Linked DNA regions of Acetivibrio cellulolyticus CD2. The protein of the gene in region 1 interacts with the protein of each later gene in a pairwise test. Links are inferred from orthologs where the notes say so. Each region holds a gene or a part of one and is shown in the gene's direction. Other genes may lie near its edges. The genes, in order: topA and ACECE_RS0209875.

Region 1 (6,530 bases):
TGATTCTAAAATCAATGAAAAAAAATAATTCTCATCGTTGTTATAATTTATATAATTTGTTATATTTATATTTGCGCTGTAAAGATTTCTGAAATAATGGACGATATGTTATCGAGAAATATACTTTTATTGACAAGGGGTTTTTTAAATGCACGATAATATGGAATATTGGGTTTGGCTTGGTTCCATACCTGGAATCGGTGCAGTAAAAAGTAAAAAGCTGCTTGATTTTTTCGAAGATCCTTATAATGTCTTTACAGCCAAGGAGCTAGATTTTGCTTCTTTTTCATTTTTGAGCCGGACAGATGTTGAAAATTTGGTGAATAAAGGCAATAAAGAGAAAGTAAAGAAGCATATTGAAAATATTAATGCAAATGATATAAAAATAGTAACAATTAAAGATGAAAATTACCCGGAATATTTGAAGAACATTTATGATCCGCCTATTACACTGTACATGAAGGGAAATATGACAAAACAAGAAAAGTATCTTGCAGTGGTTGGATCAAGAAAAGCTACCTCATATGGGTTAAATATGGCTGAAGTTGTGTCTCGAGAGCTTTCAAGGTGCGGTATAACTGTTGTAAGTGGCATGGCAAGAGGAATCGACACGTTTGCACACAAAGGGGCTTTGAGTGTTGGGGGAAAAACTGTAGCTGTTCTAGGTTGTGGACTTGACATAGTGTATCCTTATGAGAATAAAAAGCTTATGGAAAATATAATTGAAAATGGGGCTTGTTTGTCAGAGTTTTTACCCGGAACTCAGCCTGTTGCGGGTAATTTTCCTGCAAGAAACAGAATTATCAGCGGTATATCTATGGGCGTGATAGTAATTGAAGCAGGGGAACGCAGCGGGTCGCTTATTACAGCAAATTTTGCATTAGAACAGGGACGCGAAGTGTTCGCATTGCCTGGTAATGTAAACAGCCTTAATAGTACCGGAACTAATAAACTGATTAAAGAAGGAGCCAAAATGGTTACTTCCTTAGAAGATATATTAGAAGAAATTGGTGCATATTTTAATGATAATAACAAGGATTCCTTTACAAAAAAGCTTAAAGATGATAAATTGCTAAAGGGACTTGATAAAGATGAAGTGAAAATTGTGGAATGTTTGAAATTAGAGCCAACGCATATTGATATTATAGCCAATAAAACTGGTTTAAATATTAAAGTAATAAATTCAGTAATTGTAATGCTGGAGTTAAAAGGGCTTGTCGAACAGCTTCCAGGAAAGGTGTATAAGTTAAAGTTGTAAGGAATGGCGAATATTTCCTTATCGTTTTTGCATGACTGTATGGCATAAAATAAGCCTTAAGCAAAAACAATAGATGAAGTTATATTTAATTCAAAATTTAATTGGCCTTAATGCCTAAGATATTTTTATTGTAATATGCCAATACATAATATTATAATATAGTAATTGAGTATATAAGTTTTAATTTAAAAATTAGATTTGAGCAGTTTATATAAAGATAAACCTTATTCGGAAGTATTTGGAGATGTAAAGAATAAGAATTTTGCAAAGAATGTAGACAAACATGACTGGAGGAAAAAGATGGCTGATAAGTTAGTTATTGTTGAGTCACCTGCAAAAGCGCACACAATTGGAAAGTTTTTGGGCAAGGATTATAAAATAGTAGCTTCTGTAGGGCATGTGAGGGATTTGCCAAAAAGTCAGATTGGTATAGACATTGAGAATGATTTTGAACCTAAGTATATCACTATCAGAGGAAAGGGAGACGTTATTTCCAAGTTGAAGAAGGAAGCCAAAAGTGCAAAAAAGATCTATCTGGCGACCGACCCTGATAGAGAAGGTGAAGCTATTTCATGGCATTTGGCCCATTTATTGAATATAGATAATTCTGAGAAGTGCAGAGTTACATTTAATGAAATTACCAAGAATGCTGTTAAAAATGCTATCAAGGAGCCTCGGGAAATTGACCTCGATCTTGTTGATGCCCAGCAGGCCAGAAGAATTTTGGATAGGATAGTTGGTTATAAGATAAGCCCTATATTATGGAAGAAGGTCAAGAAGGGACTTAGTGCAGGTAGAGTTCAATCAGTCGCTACAAGATTAATTTGTGATAGGGAAGAAGAGGTAGAGAACTTTATACCTGAAGAGTATTGGACTATTGATGCCAAACTCGAAAAGAAGGGTGGAAAAGGTTCTTTTGATGCCAAATTTTACGGAACTGGCGGCAAAAAGGTAGAATTAAAAAATGAAGATGATGTAAAAAAGATACTTGATAATATAAAAGATAAGCCATTTATTGTACAAAAAATTAAAAAGGGTGAAAAAAAGAAGTCTCCTGCACCACCTTTTATTACCAGCACTATGCAGCAGGAGGCTGCAAGAAAACTGGGTTTTACAACCAAGAAAACTATGATTGTAGCACAGCAGCTCTATGAAGGTGTTGAAATAAAAGGAGTTGGAGCAATCGGTCTTGTCACTTATATCCGTACCGATTCTACAAGAATTTCTGCTGAAGCACAGCAGGATGCTTTAAATTTTATAAAGGAAAAGTACGGTCAAAAGTATGTTCCGGAAGAAAAACGTGTATTTAAAAATAAATCTGCTTCGCAGGACGCGCATGAGTGTATAAGACCTTCACAGGTTACAATGGAACCGGATTCAATTAAGGATTCGCTTACAAAGGAGCAATATAAACTCTATAAGCTTATCTGGTCCAGATTTGTTTCAAGCCAGATGTCTTCAGCGGAGTATGATACAATAAATACCGATATAACAGTAGGTGACTATACTTTTAGAGCGAATGGGCAAATTTTAAAATTCCAGGGTTTCATAGTTTTATACTTAGAAGGCAAGGATGAGGAAGGCGAAGAAGGAGAAAACAATGTACCTGACCTTGTTGAAGGTGAAGAGGTAAAGCAGAAAAAAATAGATCCCAAGCAGCATTTTACTCAGCCGCCTCCAAGATATACCGAAGCTAGTTTGGTAAAGACTCTTGAAGAAAAGGGTATAGGCAGGCCGAGTACTTATGCTCCTACAATTACAACTATACTTGCAAGGGGCTATGTTGTTAAGGATGCCAAGACTTTGCTGCCTACAGAATTGGGTAAGATAGTTAACGACATCATGAAAAATTATTTTCAGGATATAGTTGATATAGAATTTACAGCCCAGTTAGAAAAGAAACTCGATGATGTTGAAGAAGGTTTCAAAAAATGGGTAGATGTAATGAAGGGGTTCTATCCGCAGTTTGCTGTTGTTTTGCAGGAAGCAGAAGCACAAATCGGAAATGTTGAAGTTCCGGATGAAGTTACAGATGAAATATGTGAGAAATGCGGAAGAAATATGGTCATAAAGATGAGTAGGTATGGAAAGTTTCTGGCATGTCCGGGATTTCCGGAATGCAGAAATGCAAGGCCTATTCTTGAGGAGACTGGAGTTAATTGTCCCAAATGTGGTGGAAAGGTATATATCAAGAAGTCTAAAAAGGGTAAAAAGTATTTGGGTTGCGAGAATAATCCTACCTGCAGTTTTATGAGTTGGGATATGCATTCTAAAGAGATGTGCCCACAATGCGGAAACTTTTTGCTTAAGAAGTTCTCAGCTAAGAAAGCCCATTATAAATGCAGTAATGAGACTTGTGATTTTACAAAAGTTGAAGAGAGTAAGAAAGACGAAGAACAGGAATAATGTGATTTTAGGGAAAGGTATAGAAAATGTCTGATTATATAAATGTAATAGGTGCTGGGCTGGCAGGATGTGAAGCTGCCTGGCAGATAGCAAAAAGAGGGATAAAGGTAAGGCTTTATGAGATGAAGCCCCAATCCTATTCGCCGGCTCACCATCTTGAAACTTATGCTGAGCTTGTATGCAGCAACTCCTTGAGGTCTGACCAGCTTGAAAATGCTGTTGGGCTTTTGAAAGAAGAGATGAGACTCCTTGATTCAATAATTATGACGTGTGCCGATGCAACAAGAGTTCCTGCAGGTGGAGCATTAGCTGTTGACAGGAGTAAATTTTCACAGATGGTTACTGACTTGATGCGTGAAAATGAGAACATTGAAATTATCAATGAAGAGGTAAAAGATATTCCTACAAATGGAGTTACAGTTGTAGCATCAGGGCCGTTGACTTCAGAGGATTTGTCAAAGAGCTTAATGAGTTTGATCGGAGAGGAATACCTTCACTTTTTTGATGCAGCAGCTCCAATTGTTTCTTTTGAGTCTATTAATATGGACAAGGCTTATAAGGCTGCCAGATATAACAGGGGTACAGAGGACTATATTAACTGCCCAATGAATAGGGAAGAGTATGATAAGTTCTGGAATGAGCTTATTAATGCAGAGCTTGCAGAAGTTAAGGATTTTGAAAAAGAAGTGGTGTTTGAGGGTTGTATGCCTGTTGAAACTATGGCAAAAAGAGGTGTAGATACTCTTAGGTTTGGTCCGCTAAAACCTGTAGGTCTTGTTGATCCAAAGACCGGAAATGAAGCGTATGCTGTAGTACAATTGAGACAGGATAATACAGAGGGAACACTCTTTAACATCGTAGGATTTCAAACCCGCTTAAAATGGCCGGAACAAAAGAGGGTTTTTGGTCTGATTCCAGGACTAGAAAATGCCGAATTTGTTAGATATGGAGTAATGCACAGAAATACTTTCATAAACTCACCAAAAGTTCTTGAAGCTTCTTACAGAATGAGAAAATATCAAAACCTATACTTCGCAGGCCAAATGACCGGAGTTGAGGGATATGTAGAATCTGCATCTTCAGGATTGGTTGCAGGAATTAATGCTGCTATGAATTTTCTTGGAAAGGAAGATGTTTTATTTCCTAGAAGTACTGCAATTGGTGCATTGAGTAATTATATTTCTGACCAGAATGTAAAAGATTTTCAGCCAATGAATGTCAACTTTGGTTTGATGGAGGGCCTTAATGTTAGAATTCGTGATAAAAGGAAGAAAAACTTCGAGATAGCTACAAGGGCTCTAAACATAATCAAAGATATCAAAGATCAACCAAATTTCGGTATTCACCTGTTTTAGTGTCAAATGAGGTAATTGTTTGACCTGAGCAATTAAAATCAGCTGCCGAAAGCTTGAAAATTTTGAAGTAAAAATGCCATGGATGGCATTTTTAGCGTCTCAGGGACAGGATTTCCCATAGACGCGGCAAAAAATCAGCAAGCCTAGGCTTGCTGATTTTTTGCGAAGGTCACACAATTTTTTTTTTATATTAATAGTTGTTTTTTAAAAAAAGTTATGTTAATATCTACTTAAGTAATGTGCCATTATATGTATATACCATGAGATTATTCATTTTGATTAACTTTTCTTTTATATATACTTTTAAAGGTTTACCGCTTTAAATGCTTTTAGAAGTTGTTTCTTATGTAATTATTTTCAAAACATTAGTTGTTTTGGTATCAGATGAACCTGTAATATGTTTTAAAGTGTTGATATTACCACATTTTATCAAAAAAATAGTGAAGGAAAATACCGTGTTATGTCGAAATATACTTTGGGTATATTTATTTGTATACACATTTTAACGGTGACAGGGAAGAGTTGTAAAATAGGAGGCGTTTTAATGCTGGATAGGATTTTATTTGGATCAAAAGTTCTGGAAAAATCCCTGGATGCGACTGCAACACGCAACGAAGTAATTGCACAAAACATTGCTAATGTAGATACTCCCGGCTATAAAAGAAAGACTGTAAGTTTTGAAGAACAATTGAGTGATGCTATTTCCAAGAACAGCAGTTTTAAAGGAAGAAGAACTGATCCAAGACATATTGCAATTGGTGGGAGCAGTGCGGATGAAGTGAAAATTAATGTATCCGAAGACAAGAGTTCCCTTGACATGAGACTGGATGGAAATAATGTTGATATCGAAAATGAAATGGCGCAAATGGCTGAGAACAATATAAGATATGAAGTACTTATTCAGAGGATTAGCGGTAGTTTTAGCAGAATGAAATCAGTAATCAAGGAAGGACGATGATGATAAATGGGGTATTTTAGCTCTCTTGATATCGGCGCATCAGGATTGACAGCTCAAAGACTGAGAATGGATACAATTTCACAAAATATTGCAAATGCAAATACTACAAGAACTGAAAACGGCACTGCTTACAGAAGAAAAGTAGTAGTATTTGAAGAAAAGTCATCTGATACTCCTTTTTCCGAATACTTGAATGAAAGCAGCAAGAAAATGGTAGGCGGCGGTGTGAGAGTTGCAAGAATTACTGAAGATACATCAGCGCTTAAGAAGATATATGACCCTGGACATCCTGATGCGGATGAAAATGGATATGTCGAAATGCCAAACGTAGACATACTAACTGAAATGGTTAATATGATTTCTGCAACAAGGTCATATGAGGCAAATGTAACATCAATAAATACAACAAAAAGTATGGCGATGAAGGCTTTGGAAATCGGAAGATAACAATGAGGAATACATAGGAGGACGTTATGGCTGTTAATAGTATTAGCGGTTTCAATTCTATACCATCCTTATCAAAAATTGGCCTTTCAAACACGGATAAAGCTGA
Region 2 (6,524 bases), on another replicon or contig:
TTATGCGTAAAAGCAGAGATAGGGATTCTTTGCCGGTTGTGGCTTTAGTTGGCTATACAAATGCGGGCAAGTCAACTCTAATGAATACTCTCTGCAAATCGGATGTGCTTGCAGAGGACAAGCTTTTTGCAACTTTGGACCCTACAGCTAGAAACCTTAAACTTCCAAACGGAAGAGAAGCCCTTCTTATTGATACCGTTGGATTTATAAGAAAACTGCCGCATGAACTGATAGAGTCCTTTAAATCCACATTGGAAGAGGCAGTATACGCAGACGTATTGATTCATGTTGTTGATGTTACGAGTTATGAGGCTCAGGAGCAGATTGAGGTGGTAGACAATATTTTGAACGCTTTGGGCGCTTCAAGCAAACCTATTGTAATGGCTCTAAACAAAGTCGACATGCTTGAGGAGAGAAAAAGAGCTCCGATACTTAATCCTATGGGTAAGGTTATAGAAATTTCGGCAGTTACAAAAGAAGGCTTTGAGGACTTGCTAAAGGCTATTACCGACGTACTTGGGCAGGATGAAGAGGAACTTGAATTGTTAATACCGTATCATGAAGGTTGGGCAATATCTTATATTTATAAAAATGGAAAAATAATCAGTCAGAGTCATGAGGAATCAGGCACCTTTTTAAAGGTTTCAATGTTGAAATCAAAGGTGGATTCTTTAAAGAAATTCAAGGTTTGAAAAATAATTTTTTAATATATTTCCAATACAATTGAATAAAATTTACCAGTATAGTATTATAATATTATATAGGGAATATGAACTAATGTATTCCTTATCATTTCTCCTAATGAAGGTAAATTTAATATGAAAGGGGTTTTTGCTATGTTGGTAAAGAGCTTTACAGGTGGCGTTGTGTTCTCTGGAGATAAGGTTCTCCTTCTCAAAAACGGGGATGACTGGGTGCTTCCACGAGAAGTATTGCATAATGGAGAATTGCCAAATGAAGTTGCCCTTGAAAAGATAACCCGAGAGTCCGGAGTCCAAGCTGAAATAGTTTCAACAGTAGGTCAAACAAGTTATGAATGCTTTTCTACTTCACGTCAAACACCATTCCTAAATAAAATTACCTGGTATATTATGAAATCCCAAAATGATAAAGTTATTGAAGAAAAGGGCAATCAAGATAGTGTATTTGTTAATATCGATGAAGCAATGAACATGATGAAGTACAGTCAGGATAAGTCATTGGTGAATTTGTCATTTACAAAGTTTAGAGAAGGAACAATATAGTTATAAAAATAAAAGGACCATGAGTCCAGTAGTCTGGCGCTTATGGTCCTTTATTTATGAATAATAACAATAAAATAATTTAGAATTTAAAAGCATACTTTCCTATAATGTGATCAAGAGGAACACAGCCTATAATTCTGCTATCGCAGCTGGAATTTCTGTTGTCCCCCATAACAAATACATTTCCTTCAGGAACGACAACCTTTTTGTCACCGAAATAGTTCATTGGCTCTTTTATATATGGTTCTTCAATGACTTTTCCATTTCTATATAATTTGCCATCAATATATTCCAATGTGTCACCAGCTTTGCCGATAACTCTTTTAATCCACAAAATATCTTGTTTTTCTTTTGTAATCATACTTGTAATTGCATTGTATTTAAGACTGTCTGTTAAGTCATCTGTAAGTGTTCTTGATCTATTAACACGGCTGTCAATAATGACAACATCCCCATATTCCGGAACAGAACCAAAAGTGTGTATAAGTTTGTTCACCATAATTTTATCATTCTCATAAAATGTAGACTCCATAGAACATCCGATGATTTGAGTGGGCTGAAAAACAAATGTATTTATAGCTAAACCGATTAAGACGGCTGAAACAATATACGCTGCCCAACTTGCAAGTTCTTTGACAACACGCTGCATAAATAATCCCTCCTGAAATAAAATCTCTACTAATATTATACACCATTATGCACTAAATTCTATGAACTTTTTGTTAATTATAAGTTTTTATATTTTATTGGTAGTGATCAGCTTTATGGGTTATAATTATAGAATACAAATATTAACGAATGAAACAGAACTTACAAATTTTTGCGTGGCTTTTTGAAATCAAATAAGTAGGGGCAAAAATTGTAGCTTAAGTTATTTTCTTCATTACTAAAGGTGGTTAATTTGGATAAGGAATACAAAACAGTTTTTAATTCTGCAGTTTGTGAAATAGAAGAAAAGAAGTCCAGGTTTATAGCTTCTGTAAAGCCTGTATCAAATGAGGAAGAGGCGTTGTCGTTTATAAACGGTTTAAAGTCTAAATACTGGGATGCTACGCACAATGTTTACGCCTATTCAATTGGTGGTAACAATATTATACAGAGGTTTAGCGATGCTGGAGAACCTTCGGGTACAGCAGGTCTTCCAATGCTTGAAGTAATAAAGCGGATGGAGGTCCAGAACCTTGCAGTTGTAGTTACCAGATATTTTGGAGGGACTTTGCTCGGTGCTGCAGGACTTATTCGTGCATATGGAAAAAGTGCTGCTTTAGGTGTAGAAGCTGCAGGAGTTGTTGTTAAAAAACTTTGCAGGGAAATGAGCGTTATTGTTGAATATACTTTATTCGGAAAGATACAAAGTTTACTTATCTCTGAAGGCTATACAATAAAAGATATTGTATATGAACAGGATGTAGAATTAATCGTTTTTGTATTTGTGGATGAAGTCGACAAATTTATTAATATTATGATTGAAGCGACAAATGCCAGAGCAATTATTGAACCAGGCGACGATACATACATAACTTTGGATTTGCAAGGAAAGCTAATTCTATAGGAATGATGAAATATCGAAATTAATACTTCTGTCCTGCAGGAAGGAGAGCGGATAAAATGATGGAAGAGGAAATGCTTGAAAAGAAAGTATGGGCTGTAATAGGAGTTAATGACAATCCGGAAAAGTATGGGAATATGATTTATAAAAAGCTTAAATCTCATGGATATACGGTGTATCCTGTTAATCCGAATTATGAGGAGATTGAAGGAGATAAGTGCTATAAGGATTTATCTTCATTACCGGAGGTTCCTGAAGTAATTGACATGGTTGTATCACCAAAAAGGGGAATTGAAGTAATTGAAGAAGCAGCAAAAGTTGGAGTAAGTAATATATGGTTTCAACCGGGAACTTATAATAATAGCATAATGGATTTAATTGATGAAAAGGGGCTAAACGCCGTACAGGCATGTGTACTTGTAGCCCTAAGGTAAGGAATAGCTTAATTAAGAGGCTATATGATAGATTTCCGAAAACTCAATATTTATAGCCTCTATTATCCTCATCTGATTATCATGCCCAGTAGTTGAATGGTTGCTGTCAGATGATTCAATATGTTTTATCGGTAGATCAATGTGGAATTCACTGCCAACGTTCGGCTCGCTCTTTACTTTTATATTTCCATCATGAAGCTCAACAAAAGACTTTACTATAGAAAGCCCCAAACCACTTCCTTCAATTCCTTTTGTCAAAGAGCTGTCAACCTGCTGGTAACGCTCAAATACATTATGGAGCATATCTTTTGGTATTCCGATACCTGTATCCTTTACGCTAATATGCACTTTATCATTTTTGGCTGATACAGTTATTGAAATTTTGCCTCCTGGATTTGTAAACTTAATAGCATTTGATAAGAGGTTTAGTATAATCCTTTCAATTTTATCAATGTCGACTGCAGAAATTATTTCCTCTGACGTAGTATCAAATTCAATAGTCAGTGATTTTTGTTCAGCATACGGTATAACTGACAGTGAGATTTCTTCAACAAGGTAAACAATATTGCAGTTAATCATATTGGATTTTATGTAACCGGATTCAATGCGGCTTAAATCCAGCATATTGTTAATTAATCGCAGGAGCCTATAACAGTTTTGTTTTATAGTTGTTATGTGTTTACTGGATTTTCTTCTGTCAACTTCTATAACGGAGTTTTTTTGCTCGATAAGCTGAATTGCACCTAATATAACAGTTAAAGGAGTTTTCAATTCGTGGGACATATTGTAAAAGAACTCAGATTTTTCATTGGTGCATTTAACGGTAGTATCGTAAAGTGAAGCAATTTTTTCTAATACTTTATATTGAACATCAATTTCCTTCTGGTATTTGTTTAATTCTTCACCTTCTTGCTTTTCATCTTTTTTGGTGTTTGAAGACTGATTTTTTAGCATTATTATATTTGTTAAGAAAAGTACACCAAGCAGAACCCCTTCTAAAACTACATTATACTTAAACTGTATGAGGAAAATACTTGGGGAAAGACCTATGCCAACTTCTTTATATGCAATAAAGGAGCTCAAATTTAAAATTAAGAGCAATGCAATTATCAAAATATTAATAATTCTTATGATTACATTTGAAGCTTGTTTTATGGCCAATTAACATCAATCCTTATAGTGTTATTATTTTACAAAACGATTAATGTACATAAAGAATAGCATAATAATGGTACAAATACATAAAATACCATACATATTTTATATAAAAATTCCATATCTGTAAATACATTTTTTAAAAAAGTAATTGAAATTGCAATATATATTTTAAAAAAACTTTATAAATTGCGTTTTTAATATTATAATTTTATAGGGATATGTTTTAAAGATAACCAAAAGTAACATTAGATAAATTTTGGGGGTGCGTATCTGGCATCATATAACCAAAGTGAGGTATAATTTATCTTAAAAGTTGTTATCCAATTATAAGTTTTTATGGAGGTGTTTTATGTCAGGGCATTCAAAGTGGGCCAATATAAAACGTAAAAAGGAAAAGACCGATTCTCAGAAAGGTAAAATATTTACCAAGCTTGGCAGGGAAATTACCATTGTTGTGAGACAGGGAGGACCTGAGCCTGAGTCTAATTCAAAGCTGAAGGATGTTATTGCGAAAGCAAAGGCTGCAAATATGCCTAATGATAATATTATCAGATGTATAAAAAAAGCTGCCGGTGACGTAGATAGCGCGAGTTATGAGGAAATAGTATATGAAGGTTATGGACCTGGAGGTGTGGCAGTTATAGTTGAAGCGATGACCGATAACAGAAACAGGACGGCTGGGGATGTAAGGCATTTCTTTGACAAATTTGGCGGCAATTTGGGGACAACCGGTTGCGTGTCGTTTATGTTCGACAAAAAAGGAGTAATCCTTATTGAGAAAGACGGCAAAATTAAAGAGGACGACCTTATGATGGAAGCTCTCGAGGTTGGTGCAGAAGATTTTACTGCAGACGAGGATGTTTATGAGATTACTACTTCTCCGGATGAATTCTCAGCTGTTAGAGAAGCCCTAGAAAAGAAGGGCTACGATTTTGTTGAAGCTGATGTAGAAATGGTACCTCAGACAATGACCAAGCTTACAGACCCAAAACAAATTGAGTTTATGGACAGGCTTATTGAGCATCTGGAAGACTTGGATGACGTGCAGAACGTTTACCACAATTGGGATGAAGAGTAAGTTGTAAAAGGAAGCTAAAGAACTTTAGGAATGCTGAAAATATAATTTCAGCTATTCCTTAGTGAAAGTTCTTTAGCTCATCCTCTGTTATGACGTCTACGAAAAGTTTTGGAAGTTCATTTTCATTTGAACACCCTTGAGCATAGTACCAGTCGAATACTTTTTTCTCTATTTCTTCTTGACTTCCTTCAATGCTGTGTGGAAATACTGCAACCAATTTGTTTGTAACTTTATCTTTTAATCCTACATTTACAGGTTGTTTATTACTCATATCTCAATCTACCTTTCAAAAGTTTTTTGTAAGTACATATGCTATTAGATTTTCTTGATATTGATAGATTTATTCATGCTAACCCCATTTAATGGCTGCTAATAATTTCCCACATCTATTAACAATTTCAAAAAAGTTTGGTATAGTAAATTTACTGCAACAAAAAGGAGTGGTTTGATGGATAATACGGTTTATGATATTCTTGAAACTAGAATTAGGAGTGAGATAAACAAGAATATAGAGAAGCTGGGAGTTAGAACTCAAAGTATATCTATTGATGCAGACGAAGATTTAAATATCAAAATCGTCCTTGTATCTGATGATCAGGAGATCGAAGGATTAGCAAGTACTTTTTAAAAATGTTTTTGCAAGAGTTTTAACTTATATTATTTTTGCGTATTACATATTGCGCGCACATAGGAAAAAGGGTTGTTCAAAAATCAAACAACCCTTTTTTCTTTATTTGCAATTACTTGTTAGTATAGTTGTTTCCTGTATAAGCCTCGAAAACCTTTTTAACGATGTTTCCGCCGATCTTACCTGCATCTCTTGCTGCAAGGTCACCATTGTATCCCTGTTTTAAGTTAACGCCAACTTCAGAAGCTACTTCATATTTCATTTTATCAAATTTGGTTTTGCTGTTATTGTTAGCCATATTTATAGCCTCCTTAAATTTTTTTAATCACTATCAATTTGATAGTGTACTAATATAATGTGCATTAATCATTAATTTATAAGGTGAAAATGATGTCAAATGAAGTCTGCTTTTCCATGCTGAAAGCTTTTTTAA

The links.
Region 2: the proteins of topA (region 1) and ACECE_RS0209875 interact in binary tests that used the Escherichia coli proteins (3 or more experiments, as listed by UniProt). The link is inferred for Acetivibrio cellulolyticus CD2 from one-to-one orthologs.

What each region holds. Positions count from the first base shown.
Region 1 is NZ_JH556658.1:40,998-47,527, forward strand. The notes cover bases 1,187-4,111. They hold topA (type I DNA topoisomerase), read left to right. Parts: upstream 1,187-1,558; coding sequence 1,559-3,664; downstream 3,665-4,111. Other genes in these bases: dprA (DNA-processing protein DprA), read left to right, coding at 1,187-1,258; trmFO (methylenetetrahydrofolate--tRNA-(uracil(54)-C(5))-methyltransferase (FADH(2)-oxidizing) TrmFO), read left to right, coding at 3,691-4,111. Also shown: more of dprA, read left to right, coding at 149-1,186; more of trmFO, read left to right, coding at 4,112-5,019; flagellar basal body rod protein FlgB, read left to right, coding at 5,564-5,977; flagellar basal body rod protein FlgC, read left to right, coding at 5,984-6,424; flagellar hook-basal body complex protein FliE, read left to right, coding at 6,451-6,530. UniProt on the Escherichia coli protein: Releases the supercoiling and torsional tension of DNA, which is introduced during the DNA replication and transcription, by transiently cleaving and rejoining one strand of the DNA duplex.
Region 2 is NZ_JH556653.1:1,770,391-1,776,914, reverse strand. The notes cover bases 1,052-3,970. They hold ACECE_RS0209875 (YigZ family protein), read left to right. Parts: upstream 1,052-2,145; coding sequence 2,146-2,796; downstream 2,797-3,970. Other genes in these bases: ACECE_RS0209865 (sensor histidine kinase), read right to left, coding at 3,240-3,970; ACECE_RS0209870 (CoA-binding protein), read left to right, coding at 2,853-3,227; lepB (signal peptidase I), read right to left, coding at 1,324-1,893; ACECE_RS0209885 (NUDIX domain-containing protein), read left to right, coding at 1,052-1,244. Also shown: GTPase HflX, read left to right, coding at 1-692; more of ACECE_RS0209885, read left to right, coding at 819-1,051; more of ACECE_RS0209865, read right to left, coding at 3,971-4,328; ACECE_RS0209860 (YebC/PmpR family DNA-binding transcriptional regulator), read left to right, coding at 4,735-5,463; ACECE_RS0209855 (hypothetical protein), read right to left, coding at 5,522-5,734; ACECE_RS0209850 (hypothetical protein), read left to right, coding at 5,912-6,091; ACECE_RS0209845 (alpha/beta-type small acid-soluble spore protein), read right to left, coding at 6,204-6,389.